DNA from 2 places in the Sphingomonas olei genome. Region 1 is predicted to be linked to the other one. Evidence: predicted binding sites of a transcription regulator. Region 1 holds the regulator's gene; the other holds the start of a gene.
The links. Region 1 encodes LexA, which represses DNA repair genes until DNA is damaged. Its sites were predicted from a motif close to GTTCCNCNCTTGTTCT; they were not measured.
Positions count from the first base shown of each region.

Region 2: the regulator LexA is predicted to act here: its motif matches at 8,386-8,401, upstream of ACH0BU_RS08700 (ImuA family protein).

Region 1 covers NZ_JBIQEU010000003.1:5,071-14,698, forward strand. Annotated here, with positions in the region: gene ACH0BU_RS04500 (ComEC/Rec2 family competence protein) at 1-1,210, shown strand, start outside; gene lexA (transcriptional repressor LexA) at 1,201-1,863, opposite strand; gene ACH0BU_RS04510 (molybdopterin molybdotransferase MoeA) at 1,919-3,103, opposite strand; gene moaC (cyclic pyranopterin monophosphate synthase MoaC) at 3,170-3,637, opposite strand; gene trpC (indole-3-glycerol phosphate synthase TrpC) at 3,634-4,437, opposite strand; gene trpD (anthranilate phosphoribosyltransferase) at 4,458-5,447, opposite strand; gene ACH0BU_RS04530 (anthranilate synthase component II) at 5,444-6,022, opposite strand; gene ACH0BU_RS04535 (hypothetical protein) at 6,165-6,686, shown strand; gene ACH0BU_RS04540 (alpha/beta fold hydrolase) at 6,740-7,837, opposite strand; gene ACH0BU_RS04545 (YciI-like protein) at 7,893-8,207, opposite strand; gene trpE (anthranilate synthase component I) at 8,204-9,628, opposite strand, start outside.
Region 2 covers NZ_JBIQEU010000005.1:202,080-211,707, forward strand. Annotated here, with positions in the region: gene ACH0BU_RS08680 (PaaI family thioesterase) at 1-812, opposite strand, end outside; gene ACH0BU_RS08685 (cytochrome P450) at 809-2,119, opposite strand; gene ACH0BU_RS08690 (error-prone DNA polymerase) at 2,190-5,462, opposite strand; gene ACH0BU_RS08695 (DUF6504 family protein) at 5,478-7,697, opposite strand; gene ACH0BU_RS08700 (ImuA family protein) at 7,606-8,361, opposite strand; gene ACH0BU_RS08705 (3-methyl-2-oxobutanoate dehydrogenase (2-methylpropanoyl-transferring) subunit alpha) at 8,583-9,628, shown strand, end outside.

The DNA of each region.
Region 1 (9,628 bases):
GGTGCTCGCCGCCATGGCGATGGGGCGAGAGGCGCTGACCTTGCGGCTGGTGGCGACCGGCGCACTCGTCGTGCTGCTGCTCTGGCCGGAGTCCCTGGCGGGGCCCAGCTTCCAGCTCTCCTTCGCCGCCGTCACTGCGATCATCGCGCTGGCTGAGCATCCGGCGGTCCGCCGCTGGTTCGCGCCGCGCGAGGAATCATGGGGCCGCCGCCTCCTGCGCAATGGCGGCTCGTTGCTGCTGACCGGCGCGATCGTCGAAGTCGCGTTGATGCCGATCGCCGTCTTCCACTTCCACAAGGCCGGCATCTATGGCGCGCTGGCCAATATCGTCGCCATCCCGCTGACCACCTTTGTCGTGATGCCGCTGGAGGCATTGGCGCTGCTGTTCGATACGACGGGGCTCGGCGCGCCCTTCTGGTGGCTGACGGGGCAGGGGTTATCGCTATTGTTGTGGATCGCCCGGACGACGGCGGCGGCGCCTGGGGCGGTCGCGGCACTGCCAGCGATGCCGGCGGGCGCCTTCGCGTTGATGGTCGGCGGCGGGCTGTGGCTGGCGCTCTGGCGGACGCGCTGGCGGCGGATCGGCTTGATCCCGGTCGCGGTCGGCGCGCTTTGGGCGCTGGTGACACCACCCCCCGACCTTCTGGTAACCGGCGACGGACGGCATCTCGGCGTGCGGCTGCCCGATGGGCGCGTAGCGCTGCTGCGCGATCGGGCGGGCGGTTATGCGCGTGACATGCTGGCGGAAAATGGCGGATCTGACGCCGAACCGGTGCTCTTGTCCGATCAGGGCGCGGCGCGCTGTTCGCGCGATCTATGCCGCGTCGATCTGCCCGTCGGCGACCGCGTATGGCGCGTGCTGGCGACGCGCAGCGCCTATCTGGTGCCCGCCGGCGCGCTGACCCAGGCATGCCGCAATGCCGATATCGTGGTCAGCGAACGCCGCCTGCCGCGTCGCTGTACGCCGCGATGGCTGCGCCTCGATCGTGAGATGCTCGCACGAACCGGCGGGGTGGCGATTTCGCTCTCTACCGGGCGCGTCGATACCGTGATCCGCCCCGGCGATGCTCACCCCTGGGTGCTCGCCGGGATGCCAATCCTTTCGGGCCGCTCAACGAATCGCTGGCGCAAGGATGAACAACCGACGTTTCGCCCGGAGAAAGCGTTCAGCCCGCCGCCGGCGGGCCTGCGCCCGGCCAATCAGGAATAGCGCCGCAGAATCCCGGCCAGCTTGCCCTGCACCCGCACCTGCGCTGGCGCATAACGCTGCGGATCGTAGGAGCGATTTGCCGGGTCGAGCCGGATCATCGTGCCTTCGCGCCGAAAATATTTCAGCGTCGCCTCGCTGTCCTCGATCAGCGCGACCACGATCTCGCCGTCGCGCGCCACATCCTGCTTGCGGATCAAGGCGAAGTCGCCGTCGAGGATGCCCGCCTCGACCATCGAGTCACCGGCAACCTCAAGCGCGAAATGCTCGCCCGAGCCCAAAAGCGCCGCCGGCACCGGAAGGCTGGTGGAGCCTTCGAGCGCCTCGATCGGGGCGCCGGCCGCGATCCGCCCGTGCAGAGGCACCTCGACCACGTCGTTGGCCGGTTCCGGCAGTGCGGGCGCCGGCGTGGATGAACGGACGGCCTCGCGGCTCTCCGGGCGATCAGGCACCTTCAGCACTTCCAGCGCGCGGGCGCGATTGGGCAAGCGACGCAGAAAACCGCGCTCTTCCAGCGCGGAAATGAGGCGGTGGACCCCGGACTTCGATTTCAGGTCCAGCGCATCCTTCATCTCTTCGAACGAAGGGGAGACGCCGGTTTCGGCCAGTCGATCATTGATGAAACAGATCAACTCGTGCTGCTTTTTGGTGAGCATGCATCATCTCCGCGGCGAACAGACTGGGAACCTTTAAGGAACGTAAACCGACGCGTCAAGCAATCACGAGGATTTCTGCCGAGTCGCCCATCGCCGCAGCAGGAGCATGTGGTTGACGAACGACGAGGCAGCCTGCCCGTGCCAACGTTCGTAGCATGGAACTGTCCTGGATCGTAGCAACATAGGCCCGTCCATCGCGCAACTCTGCGCGTAGATAATCAGTGCGCGGGCCATTGGCTGGCAACGCTTCGCCAAGGATGCCGGTGGTCGTTTGCGGCAGGGGCTGCGCCGCCCCGGCAAGCGCCGCCACCATCGGCTTCACGAACAGCAAGCCGGTGACAAAGGCGGAGACGGGGTTTCCCGGTAGCCCCAGCACGGCCATGTCGCCGCGCCACCCCGCCATCAGCGGCTTGCCGGGGCGAAGCGCGATGCGCCAGAAATCGATCGCGGCGCCCGCCGCCTGCAGCGCAGGACGAACCAGGTCGTGATCCCCAACCGAGGCGCCACCGGTGGTGACGAGGACGTCGGCCGCCACATGGCGGAACGTGTCGGTCAGCGGTTCCAACCGGTCAGGGAGGATGCCGAGGTCGATGATCTCCACCGGAAGATCCGCGAGCAGCGCCCGTAGCAGCAGGCGGTTCGATTCCGGTAGTCGGCCGGGCTCGACGGCCCGTCCGGGTTCGACCAGTTCATCGCCCGTCGCGGCGATCGCCACACGAACCCGGCGCCGGACGGTGACGTCGCCCAGCCCCCCGGTGGCCGCCACCGCCAGACGCGCAGGCGTCAGCCGTTCGCCGGCCGCGACCAGCGTATCGCCGTCCGCAAAATCGAGCCCACGCCGCCGGATGTTGGCGCCCTCGCGTGCCGGTCCTTCGCCATCGAGCCATAAAGTATCGCCGTCGCGACGGGCCTCTTCCTGCACCATCACCGTGTCCGCGCCCTCGGGCACGGCGGCGCCAGTGAAAATCCGTGTCGCCTGGCCCGCCTTCACGGCACCTGCAAATGGCCGTCCGGCGGCGCTCTCGCCGATCACTCGCATCGGTCCGGGCAGGTCACCGAACCGCACGGCATAGCCGTCCATCGCCGACAGGTCGCGCTCGGGCTGGGTACGGCGCGCGATCAGCGGGACCGCCGCCCAGCGTCCGATCGCGTCTGCCAGCGGTAGCGTTTCGGTCGACAGCGCGGGCGCCGCAGCCAACAGGCGCGCCTGCGCCTCTGCGACAGGAAGCAATTCGCTCATGATCCGGCGAGTGACAGATTCATGCTGTCGGCAACACCCATAATAATCGCGGCGCGGCCCTGAGGGTCAGGCGACGAAATCGCCCGACTTGCCGCCGGTTTTCTTCAGCAGGCGGATGTTGCCGATCGTCATCCGCTTATCGAGCGCCTTGGCCATGTCATAGACGGTCAGCAGCGCCGCGGAGACGGCGGTCAGCGCCTCCATCTCCACGCCCGTTCGGCCGCTGGTGGCAACGATGGCCTGCGCGCTGACGCCGTCGTCCTCGATCGACAGGTCCAGCGTCACCTTCGACAGCGGCAATGGATGGCATAGCGGGATGAGGTCACTGGTGCGCTTTGCCGCCATGATCCCGGCGATCCGCGCGACCGCCAGGACATCGCCCTTTGCCACTGCGCCGGCGGCAATCGCGTCGCGTGCCTCGGCCGACATCGTGATCCTGCCCCCCGCCACCGCCTCGCGCGCGGTTTCGGTCTTGCCGCCGACGTCCACCATCCGGGCGGCGCCCTGCTCGTCGAGATGGGTCAGGCGGCTCATTGCACCAGCGCGCGCGTGGCCGCCGCCACATCGGCCTGCCGCATCAGGGATTCGCCGATCAGGAAGCAGCGCACGCCGTGCTCGGCCATCGCATCCAGGTCGGCTCGCGTGTTGAGGCCGCTTTCGGCGACAAAGGTGCAATCGCTGGGCGCGCTGCCGACCAGCTCGTACGTTCGTTCGAAACTGACGGAGAAGTCGCGCAGGTTGCGGTTGTTCACGCCGATCAGCCGCGATTGCAGCTTCAGGGCGCGTTCCAGTTCCTCCGCGTCATGCACCTCGACCAGAACGTCCATGCCCCGTTCGATCGCGGCCGCCTCGATCTCGGCAGCGGCGGCATCGTCGAGCGCGGACATGATGACCAGGATCGCGTCGGCGCCGATCGCCCGCGCTTCGGCCACCTGCCACGGGTCGACCATGAAGTCCTTGCGGATCACCGGCAGGTCGCACGCATTGCGCGCGGCGATCAGATAATCCTCGTGCCCCTGGAAATAGTCCTGGTCGGTCAGCACCGACAGGCACGTCGCGCCGCCTTCGGCATAGGCGCGTGCATGCGCCGGGGGATCGAAGTCGGGTCGGATCAGGCCCTTGGAGGGGCTGGCCTTCTTGATCTCGGCAATCAGGCCGTAGCGCGGCAGCGCATTGCCAGCACCGCCGCTCGCCACCCGGTCCAGCGCCGCCTTGAAGCCACGCGGCGGCGTCCGGTTGCGCGCCTCACGATCAAGCGCCGAGATCGACCGATCACGTCGACGCGTCGCCACTTCGTCCTGCTTGGTTGCCAGGATCCGGTCGAGAATCGTCATGCTGCTCCCCTTCGCGCCGCTCATGCCCAGGCAATCCAGCGGTCGAGCAGGTCGTTGGCCTCCCCGCTGTCCAGCGCCTCGGCCGCGCGGGCGGCGCCATTCGTCAGCGTCTCGCCGGTCAGCGCCAGCGCCACCGCGGCGTTGATCAGCACGGCATCGCGATAGGCCCCGTGCTCCCCTTTCAGCAGCCGGCGCAGGGCATAGCCGTTATGCGCCGGGTCACCGCCGCGGATCGCCTCGATCGGGTGGCGGCGCACCCCGGCATCCTCCGGCACGATCCGCTTGCCCAGCAACACGTCACCGATCGCGACCGCCACCGTCGGCCCCGCGCCCGATACTTCGTCCAGCCCTTCCTCGCCCGACACGACGATCGCCGCCTCGGTGCCCAGTTGCTCCAGCGCCTCGGCGTACACCGGCGCATAATCCGGCCGCGCGATGCCGATCAGCTGGCGCGTGACATGCGCCGGATTGGCCAGCGGCCCCATCAGGTTGAAGATCGTGCGCTTGCCGATGCGACGGCGGATCGGCGTGATCCGCTTCATTGCCGGGTGGTGATTGGCCGCAAACAGGAAGCAGATGCCGAGTTCGTTCAGCGTCTCCTCCGCCAGCATCCCGGCACGCTCCATGTCCAGGCCGAGTGCTTCCAGCGTGTCGGCGGCGCCGGCCTTGGACGATGCGGCGCGGTTGCCGTGCTTGGCCACCGGCACCCCGCACGCCGCCACGACCAGGCTCACCGCGGTCGAGACGTTCAACGTATGGTGTCCGTCACCGCCGGTGCCGCAGACGTCAATCGCACTGGCCGGCGCGCTGATCGGGATCAGCCGCTCGCGCAGCGCACGTGCCGCCTCGGCGATCTCGATCGATGTCTCGCCGCGATCGGACAGGTCGATGAGGAACCGCGCAATCGCGTCCTCGCTGGCGCGTCCGTCGAGAATGTCGGCGAACGCCTGCGCCGCGCTCTCACGCGACAAGGGCGACCGCGGGTCCGGCAGCAGGGCGATCGTTGTCATGCTGCCACCTTCGCGCCCGTCAGCGCCACGAAATTGGCCAGCAGGTCATGGCCATGTTCGGTCGCGATGCTTTCGGGGTGAAACTGGACGCCGTGGATCGGCAGCTCCCGGTGGCGCAGCCCCATCACCGATCCGTCCGCCGCATGCGCATTGGGGATCAGCACGTCGGGCACGTCCTCCACGACCAGCGAGTGATAGCGCGTTGCGGTGAAGGGGGACGGAAGGCCGGCAAAAACGCCGGTGGAGTCATGGTCGATCGCGCTTGTCTTGCCGTGCATCAATCCCCCACGGACGACCCGCCCGCCGAAATGTTGCCCGATCGCCTGATGGCCAAGGCACACGCCCATCAACGGGCGGCGGCTCTCGGCACAGGCCGCGACCAGGTCCAGGCTGATCCCGGCCTCATTTGGCGTGCAGGGGCCCGGCGACAGCAGAAAACCGGTGGCATTCGACGCCAGCGCTTCGGCCGCGGTCAGCGCGTCATTGCGTTCCACCCGCACCTCGGCCCCCAATTCCATCAGATAATGGACGAGGTTCCAGGTGAAGCTGTCGTAATTGTCGATGACGAGGATCATGTTGGCCCCGACATAGCGTAACCCGCCGTCGCCGCAACGGCTGTTGCGGGCGCCGCCGGATCGCGTAATCACCGCCGCGACGTTCAGCGGGGAGAAAGCTGCTGGCGTGATCGTTGATGGACCATCCAGGAGGTCGCCTCGCATGTTCCGCCCCGTGTATCTCGTTCCGCTAGCGGCGCTGTCGCTCCTGCCGCTGCCGGCGCTCGCCCAGGCCCAGGCCCAGGCCCAGACACAGCCCCAAGCTCAGGCGCAGGAAGGCGCATCCTCGCAGGCGGAAACGGGTCAGCCGCCGCAGCGAATCCGCCAGGTGACGCTGACCGGGAATGAAGCGTGCCCGACCGCCGCGGCGGACGAGATCGTGGTGTGCAGCCGGCTCGATCCCAACGACCAGTTCCGTGTGCCCAAGCCGCTGCGCCGTCCGCCAGAGGTGCCGGCGCAGAACCAGAGCTGGGTCAACCGCGCCGCCACCGTCGATCGTGTCGGCCGCGTCGCCGGCGGGCTCCCCAACACCTGCTCGCCGATCGGCGCCGGCGGCCAGACCGGCTGCGGGATCCAGGCAGGTCAGGCGTGGGCGGCGGAAAAGCGCCAGCAACAGCGCGAAGTGGAGCAGGCGACGCCCGAATCGCGCACCGACATCGACATCGAGGACGATCCGCGCGACTGACACGCATCCCCATCATCGCGGCCAGTCGTCAGCCGCGATGATGCGCCTGCGGCCTAGTTCGTCGCCATCAGGCGCGACAGGTCAGCCTTCCAGAATTTGGCCCAGGTATGCGTGCCGTGGCCCTTGGTCTCGGGCGTGGCGGCAATCAGGCGAAACGTGGCGCGCGGCATCCTCTTCGCCGCGACCTCGGTGATGCCATAGCCTGCCGGGTTGATGAAATCGTCGGCGGAGTTGATCCACAGCACCGGCACGGTGATCTTCTCCAGCCCGGCCGACGGATCATAGGTCCGCGACGCGTCGAGCTGGTAGATATAGTCATTGGCGTCGCGATTGGCGCTGTTGCGCGTGAACGCCTGATCGAGGAACGCCTCGGCGGCCTCGCGCGTCGGATATTGCTGTTGCAGCGCCAGCGGGTTGGAACCGGCGATGATCGACAGGCTGGCCGCCGTCCGCAGGCCCTGGGCCGGCTGCGCGGTGTAATTGCCGCCATTCCAGGCCGGATCCGCCTTGATCGCGTCGATCGACAGCTTGCGCCACATGCGGTTCAGCCCGGCGATCGGCACCGGCAGACAGGCGAACGGCGCGAGCCGCTCGGCAAAGCCCGGATAGGTCTGCCCCCAGACAAAGGCGTGCATACACCCCATCGACGTGCCCAGGATCACCTTCAGCCGGGTGACGCCCAGCTTCTCCAGCATCGCCTTCTGCGCCGCGACCATGTCGCCATAATCATATTTCGGGAACGTCATTCGCATCCCGTCGGACGGCTTGGACGATCCGCCATGACCAATATTGTCGGGCAGGATGACATAGGTCGTCTTGAGGTCGAACGGCTGGCCGGGACCGTAAAGCTCGTCGGCGAATTGCGGCGAGAGGAACTGCTTGCCCGTGCCGCCGGTGCCGTGAAGGACCATCACGGCATTGTTGATCGCGCCGTCAGGACCGCGCCGCGGCGTGCCGAGCGTCGTGTAGTGGATCTTCAGGTCCATCGTCTCGCCCGTGCCGAAGCGAAAGCCCGGCAGCGTCACATCGCCTTCCCTGGTGGGCCAGTTCGTCGGCGCGGGCGCAGGGTTCGCCGGCGTGGCGACGGGCTGGGTGGTCTGGGCAGCGGCGGGCGCGGCGGCGGCGATCAGCAGCAGGGGAAGGAGGCGCATGCCCCGTGCGTATCGGGCGGATCGCCGGTTGAGAAGCCCGCGGATTACGGCCGGCTCAGCGCAGCGGTGTCGCGGCACCCGATCCGACGACGGTGTGCCAGCGGCTGACCTGCCAGCGCATCACCAATCCCTCGCGCACATAAGGATCGGCATTGGCAAAGGCCTCGACCGCCGCGCGGTCGGTGAACAGCAGCAGCGCGGACTCGATCGGCTCTCCCACCGTGCCGCCCAGCAGCAAGGCGCCGCGATCCGCCGCTTCCCATGCAAGCGCCAGATGAGCGTCGCGCAACGTACCGCGCCGTTCCAGATAGTCCGCCGCCAGTTCGTATCGCAGCAGGAAATGGCCGTCGGTGGCTGCGCCGTCGCTCACTGGCCGAAGCCGCCGGCACTCGCCTGCGCGATCGCCTCGCGCGCGGCGGCCAGCAACGCTCCCGACTTCGCCTCGCACTCGCGCTGCTCATAGGCCGGGTCGCTGTCCGCCACGATGCCCGCGCCCGCCTGGACGTGCATGGTGCCGTCCTTCACCACTGCGGTGCGCAGGACGATGCACGAATCCATCGATCCGTCGGGCGAGAAATAACCAACTCCCCCCGCATAAGCGCCGCGCTTCTCGCTCTCCAGTTCGGCGATGATCTGGCAGGCGCGCACCTTGGGCGCGCCGCTGACCGTCCCCGCCGGGAAGCCGGCGAACAACGCATCGATCGCGTCACGCTTGGGGTCGAGCGCACCGACCACGTTCGACACGATGTGCATGACGTGACTGTAGAATTCGACCGTGTAGCTGTCGGTGACCGTGACTGACCCGGCTTGTGACACGCGGCCAACGTCGTTGCGCCCGAGGTCGAGCAGCATCAGATGCTCCGCGCGTTCCTTCGGGTCGGCAAGCAGGCTGGCGCGGTTCGCCTCATCCTCGGTCGCGGTTTTGCCGCGCGGCCGGGTGCCGGCGATCGGCCGGATCGTTACCTCGCCATCGCGCACCCGCACCAGGATCTCCGGGCTCGATCCGGTCAGCGCGAAGCCGGGCAGGTCGAGATGGTAGAGGAAGGGCGACGGATTGATCCGCCGCAACGCGCGGTACAACTCGAACGGCGGCAGCGTGAACGGCGCAGTGAAACGCTGCGCCAGGACGACCTGAAAGATGTCGCCAGCGACGATATAGTCCTTCGCGGCGCGCACCATCTCGGCATAGCGCCCCTCCGGCAGCACCGGGGACAGCGCCACGTCGCTGGCCTCGGCCCGAACGCGCGGGGGCAGGGCAGTGGCCTCCAGCCGCGCCTCGATCGCGTCCAGCCGCTCGGCCGCCGCGGCGATCACGCTCTCGGGCGATCGCTGGTCGTCGGGCCAAACAGGCGCCACCAGGAACAGGGCGTCCGCCAGCCGGTCAAAAACAAGGATCACGGTCGGGCGGACGAACATCATGTCCGGCAGGCCAAGCGCATCGGTCTTTGGCGCGGGCAGGCTCTCGACCAGCCCGATCGTCTCATAACCGAAATAGCCGACCAGGCACGCGAGCGCCGGCGGTAGTTCCGCTGGCACGTCCATCCGGCAGGAGGCGACCAGCGCGCGCAGCGCGGCCAGCGTCGGGGTGTCGCATGGCGCGAACGCCGACCGATCCGTCAGCCACTGGCGGTTGATCGCGGCGTCGTTTCCTTCGGCGCGGAAGACGAGGTCAGGCGCAAGCCCCAACATGCTGTAACGACCGCGGATCGCGCCGCCCTCGACCGATTCGAGGAGGTAATCGCCGCGCCCCGGCTCGATCAGCTTCAGCGCCGCGGCGACCGGCGTCTCGGT
Region 2 (9,628 bases), on a different contig from region 1:
ATCCGCCCGATTGCGACGGGGCGGTTGGGATCGCCCTGATGCGCCTCCAGATCGAGGGTGATCGCGCGGCGGCCGATGCGGCGGGGCACGACCCGCGCGATCAGCGGCAGCGTGGCGAGCGCCGGCGCGAGAAAGCGGATTTCGATATCGAGCGGGCGGAACGCTGCATCGATCGACGACACGCCGGCATGTTCGAGCAGGCCGGCGATGACGCCGCCATGATAGGCCGGCAGCGGCGCGCCGACATGTTCGACCCGCGGCTGCATGACCAGGCCATCGGGCGTCGACTCGGCACCAAGATAATCGGCGAAACAGGGCGCGGGCGACGGCGGCAGCACGTCGTGCCGTTCATCCATCCGGCCAGGTGTGCCGCCGGGCATCGACCCGATCAGATAGCGCGCGACCGCGGCGCCGATCGGCCTTCCCTCGGCAACCAATCGGCCGCGCGACAAGGCCAGATCGACCTCGCGCGTCACCTCGTCGATGATGCAGCTGATGGCGGCGGCGGGGAGCGGGCCGAACCAGTCGACGCGAAGGTCCAGCGTCATCATCGGCGTGGGCCGTGACAGCGTGGTGAAGACGCCGCCCGCGGTTGCCTGATCGGCCAGCACCAGTGCGGCGCCGCGCGAGACGCGCCCGTCGGCGTCGCACGCCGCCGGAAGAGCGGCGTCCAGCGACGTCGACACCGGCTCGCCCACGGTGGCGTGTTGCCACATGCCAAGCGCGGCGCAGGCCGGGATGGTGCGCAGATGCTGGTTCGGCTCGGTGCCCGGAAAGCCGGGGTAAAGTTTCTCGGGGTCGTGTCGGCTCACTTGGCGCGGTACCGTATGGGAAGGTGTTTCATGCCGCTGACGAAGCTGGCGCGGGTCCAGGACGGGTCGCCGGCAAGCTCGAAATCGTCGAAGCGGGCGAGGAGTTCTTCGAACAGGATACGCATCTCCAGCTTGGCGAGGTGCTGGCCCAGGCACAGGTGCGGGCCATAGCCGAACGCCAGGTGCTGCCGCACGTTCGCGCGGTCAACCCGGAAGGTGAAGGGATCGTCGAAGACGGCGGTGTCGCGGTTGGCCGACGGATAAGCCATGACGAGGCCGTCGCCGGCCTTGATCGGCACGCCGCCGACCTCGGCATCCTTGGCGGCGGTGCGGAAGAAATGTTTCACCGGGCTTGCCCAGCGGATCATCTCCTCGACCGCGTTTGGCAGCAGGGAGGGATCGTCGCGCAGCTTCTGCATTTCCGCGGGGTTACGGATTAGTTCCAGCAGCCCCGCGGAAGTGGAAGAGCTGGTCGTGTCATGCCCTGCAGCGGCGATGATGAGGTAGTAGCTCATCGCCTCCATATTCCCCATCGGCGAGCCATCGGTGAGCGTCGCATTGGCGATGATGGTGGAGACGTCTTCGCGGGGGTTGGCCTTGCGGTCGGCGGTGATTCGATCGCACCAGGCGTTGAATTCGGCGATGGTGGCGAACAGCCCGCCCATCTCCTCGGGGCGCATGTGATCGAAATCCTGCGCGCCGAACACTTCCTGCGTAATCTTCATCAGGAACTGTTCGTCCTCGCGCGGGGCGCCCAGCGTCAGCATGATGACGCGCAAGGGAAACCAGATCGCGACTTCCGCGGCGAAATCGCATCGATCGCCGAGCGCGGCCATATGCTCCACGCTGTCGCAGGCGAGGGCGCGGATATCCTCTTCCAGCTGCTTCATGTGCTTGGGCGAGAAATAGCCCTGTGTCATGGCGCGGAAGTGCTTGTGGTCGGGATTGTCCATGCTGACGAGGTTGCGCGTCAGCTTGTTGCCGCCGGTCAGCGCCATGATCCGCTCCTCATCGGCGATGGTGGCGAGCGTCAGGCGCGGATCGTTGAGGAAGGTGTCGTTGTCGAGTTCGACGCGGCGGATGTCGGCGTGGCGCGACACCGTCCAGAACGGGCGATAGCCCTCCGGCTCGCACCAATAGACCGGGGCTTCCTCGCGCAGATATTTGAAGATCGCGTGGTAGCGTTCCTCATTGGCGTAGCTGTCGGGATCGACGATCGCGGCGTCGAACGCGGCCTTGTCGGTCGGCAGCGGGACGTGCGCGGTCACGCCGATCTGGGGCTCGCGGCTGAGGGCGGCGGTGGCCATGCGGTCTCTCCTATCCATCGCCGGTCGGTCGTCGGCTGGGGTCAAGCCTAAGCCGATCGCTTTACCAAGATCAATGGAAGTCGTGGCTGCGGATCGGAATCACGTCCTCCGGCCGGTCCCGATAGTGCCCGTCTCTGTAATGATAGTCGGTGCGGTTGCGCGGCTTCCACCCGGCGTCGCCGCGATCGGGCGCGCCGGGGTGGGTCGCGCCATCGCCGCGGGCCACGAGAGAGGGTAGGTCGATCTCCCCCACTTTGCGCAGCATCCAGGTAAGATCGGTGATCAGATCCGCGACGACATGGATCACGATCCCTTCCTTTTGCACGCGGCCCCGGATGCTGACCATCGCGGAGGACATGACGGTGCGGCGCTGCGCCTCGAACCGGTCGGGCCACAGGATGCCGTTGGCGACGCCGGTCTCGTCCTCGATGGTGATGAACAGCACGCCCTTCGCACTGCCCGGCCGCTGGCGGACGAGGATGATGCCGGCGACGTCGACCAGCGTGCCTTCCTTGATGGTCTTAAGCTCCTCGCAACGGACGCAGCGGCGTTCACGCAAACGATCGCGCAGGAAGGTGAGCGGGTGCTGGCGCAGCGTCAGCTGGGTGGCGCGATAATCCTCCACCACCTCGCGCCCGGCGGTGAGCGCGCGCAGGTGGACCGGATCCTCCTTCGTCTCGATGGCGGCGAGCAAAGGGAGCGGCGTGTCGCCGAGGCCGCGGATCGCCCACAGCGCCTGTCGCCGGTCGAGCCCCATGCCGGCAAAGGCATCCGCCTTGGCGAGTGTCTCCAGCGCGGCGAGCGGTACGCCGGAGCGACGCCATACATCCTCGACCGAGGTGAAGGGGCGGGCAGCACGGGCGGTGATGACCTTGCCGGCATCGGCGGCGGACAGGCCGTGGACGATGCGCAGGCCGAGGCGAAGCGGCTTTTGCGCGCTGCGGTCCTCCAGCAACGCCGTGTCCCAATCGCTGGCCATGATGCACACCGGCAGGATCTCGACGCCATGCGCGCGGGCATCACGGACGATCTGCGCCGGGGCGTAGAAGCCCATCGGCTGGGCATTGAGCAATGCTGCGCAGAACACGTCGGGGTGATGGCATTTCATCCATGACGAGGCGTAGGCGATCTTGGCGAAGCTCGCCGCATGGCTTTCGGGGAAGCCGTAGCTGCCGAACCCCTCGATCTGCTTCACCAGCCGCTCGGCAAAGGCCTGCGAGATGCCGTTGGCGCGCATGCCGGTGATCAGCTTTTCGCGAAACTCTCCCACGCCGCCGGTCATCTTGAATGTCGCCATCGCGCGGCGCAGCAAGTCCGCCTCGCCCGGGGTGAAGCCGGCGCCGATGATCGCGACCTGCATCGCCTGTTCCTGGAACAAGGGCACGCCAAGCGTTTTCTGCAACACCGCTTTCAAGGCATCATTGGGATATTCGACCAGCTCCTTGCCCTCGCGGCGCTTCAGATAGGGATGCACCATGTCGCCCTGGATCGGGCCGGGGCGGACGATCGCGACCTGGATGGCGATGTCGTAGAAATTCCTCGGCTTCATCCGCGGCAACATGCTCATCTGCGCGCGGCTCTCGATCTGGAAGACGCCGAGCGTATCGGCCCGGCGGATCATCTCGAACGTCGGTTCATCATCGTCCTGCAAGGGCTCGCTCGCCATCGTCATCGCGATCCCCTTGTGCTGACCCAGCAGATCGAACCCGCGCCGCATGCAGCCGAGCATGCCGAGGCCGAGGATATCGACCTTCATGAAGCCAAGATGCTCGATATCCTCCTTTTCCCATTCGATGACGTGGCGATCGACCATCGCGGCCGGCTCGATCGGGACAAGATCGTGGAGCGGATCGCGCGTCAGGACGAAGCCGCCGGGGTGCTGCGACAAATGGCGGGGCGTGCCGATCAGCTCCTTGGCGAGCTCAAGCGCGAGCGCGAGGCGTGGTTCGCCGGCGTCCAGGTTAAGCGCCTGTACGTGGCTGTCGGGAACGCCCTCGTTCGACCAGCCCCACACCTGGCCGGCGAGCGCGGAGGTCATGTCCTCGGGCAGGCCGAGCACCTTGCCCACTTCGCGGATCGCGCCGCGGGTGCGGAAGCGGCTGACCACCGCGGTCAGCGCGGCATGATCCCGGCCATAGGTTTCGTAGATCCACTGGATCACTTCCTCGCGCCGCTCATGCTCGAAATCGATGTCGATATCGGGCGGTTCGCGGCGTTCCTCCGAGACGAAGCGTTCGAAGAGGAGCTGGTGCTTGACCGGATCGATCGAGGTGATGCCGAGGACGAAGCAGATGACCGAATTGGCCGCCGAGCCGCGGCCCTGGCACAGGATCTCGATCGAGCGGGCGTAGCTGACGATCGAATTCACGGTGAGGAAATAAGGCGCGTAGCCCATCTTCGCGACGAGCGAGAGTTCGTGTTCGAGCTGCCGGGTATAGGGCTCCGGCGGCGCGCCATCGAAGCGGTCGGCGAGCGCGTTGCGCGACAGGCGTTCCAGCGCCTCCTGCGCGGTGCGGCCGGACATGATGATCTCGTCGGGATATTGATAGTCGAGGTCGCGCAGCGAGAAGGTGCAGCGTTCGACGATCGCCTCCACCGCGGCGAGCGCATCGGGGTAAGCGGCGAAGCGGCGCGCCATTTCGTCGGGCGGCTGGAGATGGCGATCGGCATGGCGTTCGCGGCGGAAACCGAGCTCGTCGACCGTGCATTTCTCGCGGATCGCGGTGACGACGTCCTGCAACATCCGGCGATCGGGCTTGTGGTACAGCACGTCGCCGGTGGCGAGCGGGGTGAGGCCGTAGGCGGCGGCGGCCTGCGCGGTCTCGGCAAAGCGCCGCCGTTCGCCCGGGCGGCGCCAGGGGGTGAGGCAGAGGTGGCCGCGCCGGCCGAAGATGTCGGTAGTGGCGGCCAGCGCGGTTGGCGCCGCGCCACTGCGCCCCGGCACCAGCGCGGCGACGAGGCCGTCCCCATGCGCGGCGACATCCTCCCAGTGGAGGAAGCATTGGCCTTTCTCGCCGCGCCGCGCGTCAGCGCGCGACTTGCCGAGCGTGAGGAGGAGGGTGAGCCGGCTCCAGGCGGCGCGATCCTCCGGCCAGACGAGGAGGGATTCGCCGGTGACCAGATCGAGCCGGCAGCCGGGGATGGAGCGGATGAGGAGGCCGTGCTTCGCCTTCAGCTGCTCGCACGCATAGAGCGCGCGGACCACGCCGGCGACCGAGTTGCGATCGGTGATGCCGAGCGCCGGCATCCCCATCAGTGCGGCGGTGGCGAACAGCTCCTCGCAGGAGGACGCGCCGCGCAGGAACGAGAAATGCGTGGTGACCTGAAGCTCGCTGTAGGTCATGCGGCACCATGCGGATCATGCAAAGGTGCCATGGATGTACCAGCTGAGATCGCCCGTTTCCGCGCGCTCGCCATCGCCGCGGCGGAACAGCCAGAAGCGGTGGCCCTGTTCGTCCTCGACTCGGAAATAATCGCGCACCCCGTCGCGCTCGCCCGCGCGGCGCCACCATTCGCCAGTGATCCGTTCGGGGCCGTCGGAATGGGTGACGCGATGCGGGCGGCCGCGCCAAGTGAAGCGGCGCGGCGCATGATCGGGCATTTCGGCCATGACGTGGTCGATCGGCTCGGGACGGCGCAGCAATCGTGCGGGGCGCGGCCAGCGCGGGTGCCAGGCATGATCGGGCGTGCGGCCGTCGAGCTGGCGCACGTCGTCGCGCTTCAGGCGGGTGGCAGCGGTGGCGGGGGGATCGAGCGGCGGCAGCGGGGCGACCGAGCGTTCGGGGACGTCGCTTTCGATCGGCTGGTGCCGCCACAAACGCGTCGGGCCGATGCGGTTGGCGAGCGTGTCGACCAAAGGGGCAAGATCGGGCGCCTGCTGTTCGGCAAGCGCCGCGCCCAGCGTTTCGGGACCGAGCGGGTCAGCGCGGACGAGGTGAAGCGTCAGCGCGTCGAGGCCGTAGCCAACGTCGATTTCCTCGATCCGGCGGGCAATGAGACGCAGCAGGTGCGACGGTTCGCGGCTGGCGCGCGCGAGACCGATGCGGATCACCTGATCGGTCGAATCGACACGCGCGGCGACGAAGGCGAGCGAACGGGCGCCGACCCCTGCCCTGGCCAGCGCTGCCGCCAGATCATCAACGAGGCCGGCGAGCCAATGGCCGATCGCATCGGCGGTGGCGATCGGTTCGGCGAAGCGGCGGGTGACGGCGATCGGCTGCACCGGGATGATCGGATCGAGCGGTTCGGGCAGGGCGCCGGTCGCCTGGTCGAGCCGCTGCGCGATCGTCTTGCCGAAGCGGCGGACGAGCGGCGCGCGAGGCATCGCCATGAGCTCGCCGATCGTCTCCACGCCGAGCCGGGCGAGCAATTCGCGCGCGCCATCGGCGAGGCGAAGCGCGGTGACCGGCAGCGGGGTGAGCGCGGCGACATGCGCGCCGGGGGGGATGATCGCAGCGGGCGCAGCCTGACGTGCGAAGGCCCAGGCGGCGCCCGCGGTGTCGGCGATCGCCAGCTGCGCGGTGATGCCGAGCCGGGCGAGCAGGCGCAGCAGGCGGCGCGCCATCGCTTCCTCGCCACCGTGGAGGTGCGCGGTGCCGCTGATCTCCAGGAACAGGCCATCGCTGTCTGACAGTGCGACCACCGGGCACCAGCGACGGGCGAGCGCAGTGGCGAGGCGGTGCAGATCGGCGAGGTCGCCGGCGGCATCCGCATCACGCACGTCGATGTCTGGGACGGCGGCGCGCGCCTGAGTCAGCGCCATGCCCGGCGTGAGGCCGAGGGCGCGTGCCTCGGGCGAGGCGGCGGCGATTTCGATGCGGCTGCCGATCTTGTGGACGGTGATCAAGGGCGGCGGAAGTTCTCGAACATTGCGCTTGTGAGGTTTGGGGGCGGGATGTTGGAGATTGCTGGCGCGGGCGACGGTGTTGGCGAGGGTGCGGCCGGTGTCGAAAAAGGGTGCGACGCCGGGGACCCGCGCGCCGGCATCGTTGGAGCCACAGCGGGCGTATTTGTCGGGGTGGGGTCCCTCGCCGGGGTAGCGGACGCTGGGCATGGCGTTCCACCGTGCGAGCGCGGCGGCGGCGCGGTCGTCGGCGTTGGGATCGAGGCCGTCGAAGCCGCGCCAGCGAGTGTTGGGCACGTCCTCGGGATCGGGGCCCACGGGTAGCGTCGTGGGCACGGGGCGTGCGCCTTCGTCCGGCGGCATGGCGCGGAAGGGATGGTCGGCGGCCTCGCTGCGGCGGCCCATTTCGCGCATCGGCGGACGCTGATGCGCGGGCATCGCCTCCACCTGGCGTGCGACATCGGCGCGCGTCGATTGCGACCAGCGCTTCTCAACAGGCGCAGCGGCATCGCTGCGCGCCCAGCGCGCGCCGGGGCGCCAGCCGGTGTTCTTCGGCGCGTCGCATTGCAGCACCTGTTCCTCGGCCACCGCCGCCGTCAGCGGCGCGAGATCGAGCGGCCCTGAATCGAGCGAATTGCCCGGTTCAGGCCGCGGCGTTGGTGCGCGGCGACGCTCGGCCCGGCGCACGCGATCGATCGCCCAGTGCGGCAGGTAGAGCGAGACGACCCGTGTCATCGCAGGCCTCCAGCAAAGTGTCGAAAGGGTCGCCGCCGCGTTGCCGCACCAGCGAGACGGCCCAGCGCGGGCGGCCCATGCTGCCGCAGCGCAGGGGAACGGACGGGGCGGAAGCGATCCGCCAGCGGGTGAGCGCCGCGGAGGGCGGGGCCAGCGGATCGGCATCCTCGCGCGCATGGCGGCGCAGGAGGAGCGCGATCGTGCGGCCCCCTTCGGCGGCGAGTTGCAGCCGGCGGGTGGCAGGCATGGCAGCGCGCTTTACCTCGCCGATCACCGCGCCAAGACCGCGGTGGCGCAGCCCTTCCTCCATCAGCGCGAGCACTTCGGCATCGTCGCGCGCCTCGGCATAAAGGACGCGTTCGGGGGAGAGGCCCGCCTGGTAGAGGCCGGGGGCGAACAGATCGCGCCGGCGCACGACCCACAGGATCGGACCCCAGGCGCGCGCGGCAATCCCCGCCATGAACAAGGTGGCGGCCGAATCATCGCACATGTCGGCGCCCTTTGCCGCAACCTCGTGCAGCCCATCGAGCCGCAGCCCGCCGTCGGCGAGCCGCGAGTCCATATCCGCCACACCGAAGGGCAGCGTCTCGCGCCGGCGATGGCCGTCGCCCTCGATGGCGCGGAGCGTTTCTCTCAGCTCGGCAATGGTGGCAGGGGATGGCACGGGCACGACTCACTCAAAACTCACGTTCCTCTTTTGTTCCTACAAGCGGCGGAGTCAATCGTGCGACTCGAAACCATGATCCATGGCGGTTTCGGCGGACGAAAAGGTCGTGTCACATTTCCTTGCATCGCAGACGCTGGCGCTGTGCGTTGAAATTTTATAACAAGGATTCGATCTGCTCACCGGCGCGTTGTCCGGTGCAACAAGTAACCGGAGAAACTATGGCGGACGCCGCCCGCAGCAATCTGCCCCCGCTCGCGCTGCATGTGCCCGAGCCCAAGTTCCGCCCCGGCGACACGGTCGATTTTTCGGATGTGGAGATCCCCGCCGCGGGATCGGTGCGCCGCCCGGACACTGCCGAGGACGCGCGCGGGTTCACCGACCTCGTCTATACGATGGTCCGCGTGCTCGATGACGACAATCGCGCCGTTGGCCCGTGGGACCCCAAGCTGTCGCCCGACACGCTGCGCCGCATGTTGCGCCACATGGCGACGGTGCGCGCGTTCGACGAGCGCATGTTCCGCGCGCAGCGGCAGGGCAAGACGAGCTTCTACATGAAGTCGCTGGGCGAGGAGGCGGTGGCCGTGCCGCAGGCCTATGCGCTCGACGCCGACGACATGTGCTTTCCGTCCTATCGCCAGCAGGGTCTGCTGATCGCGCGCGGGTGCCCGCTGGTCGACATGATGAACCAGATCTATTCGAATGCGGGCGACAAGCTGCAGGGCAAGCAGCTGCCGATCATGTATTCGGAGAAGCGCTTCAGCTTCTTCTCGATCTCCGGCAACCTGACGACGCAATACCCGCAGGCGGTGGGCTGGGCGATGGCGTCCGCATCGAAGGGCGACACGCGCATTGCCGCCACCTGGTGCGGCGAGGGATCGACGGCGGAGGGCGACTTCCACTCCGCGTTGACCTTTGCCACCGTCTATCGCGCACCGGTGATCTTCAACGTCGTCAACAACCAATGGGCGATTTCGAGCTTTTCCGGCTTTGCCGGCGCGGAGGCGACGACCTTTGCCGCGCGCGCGGTTGGCTATGGCATCGCTGGCCTGCGGGTCGACGGCAATGACGCGCTGGCGGTCTATGCCGCGACGCAATGGGCGGCGGAGCGTGCGCGGACCAACCAGGGCCCCACGCTGATCGAGCATTTCACCTATCGCGCCGAAGGGCATTCCACGTCCGACGACCCGTCGCAATATCGCAGCGCGGGCGAGCCGACCGCATGGCCGCTGGGCGACCCGATCCGCCGGCTGAAGGATCATCTGAT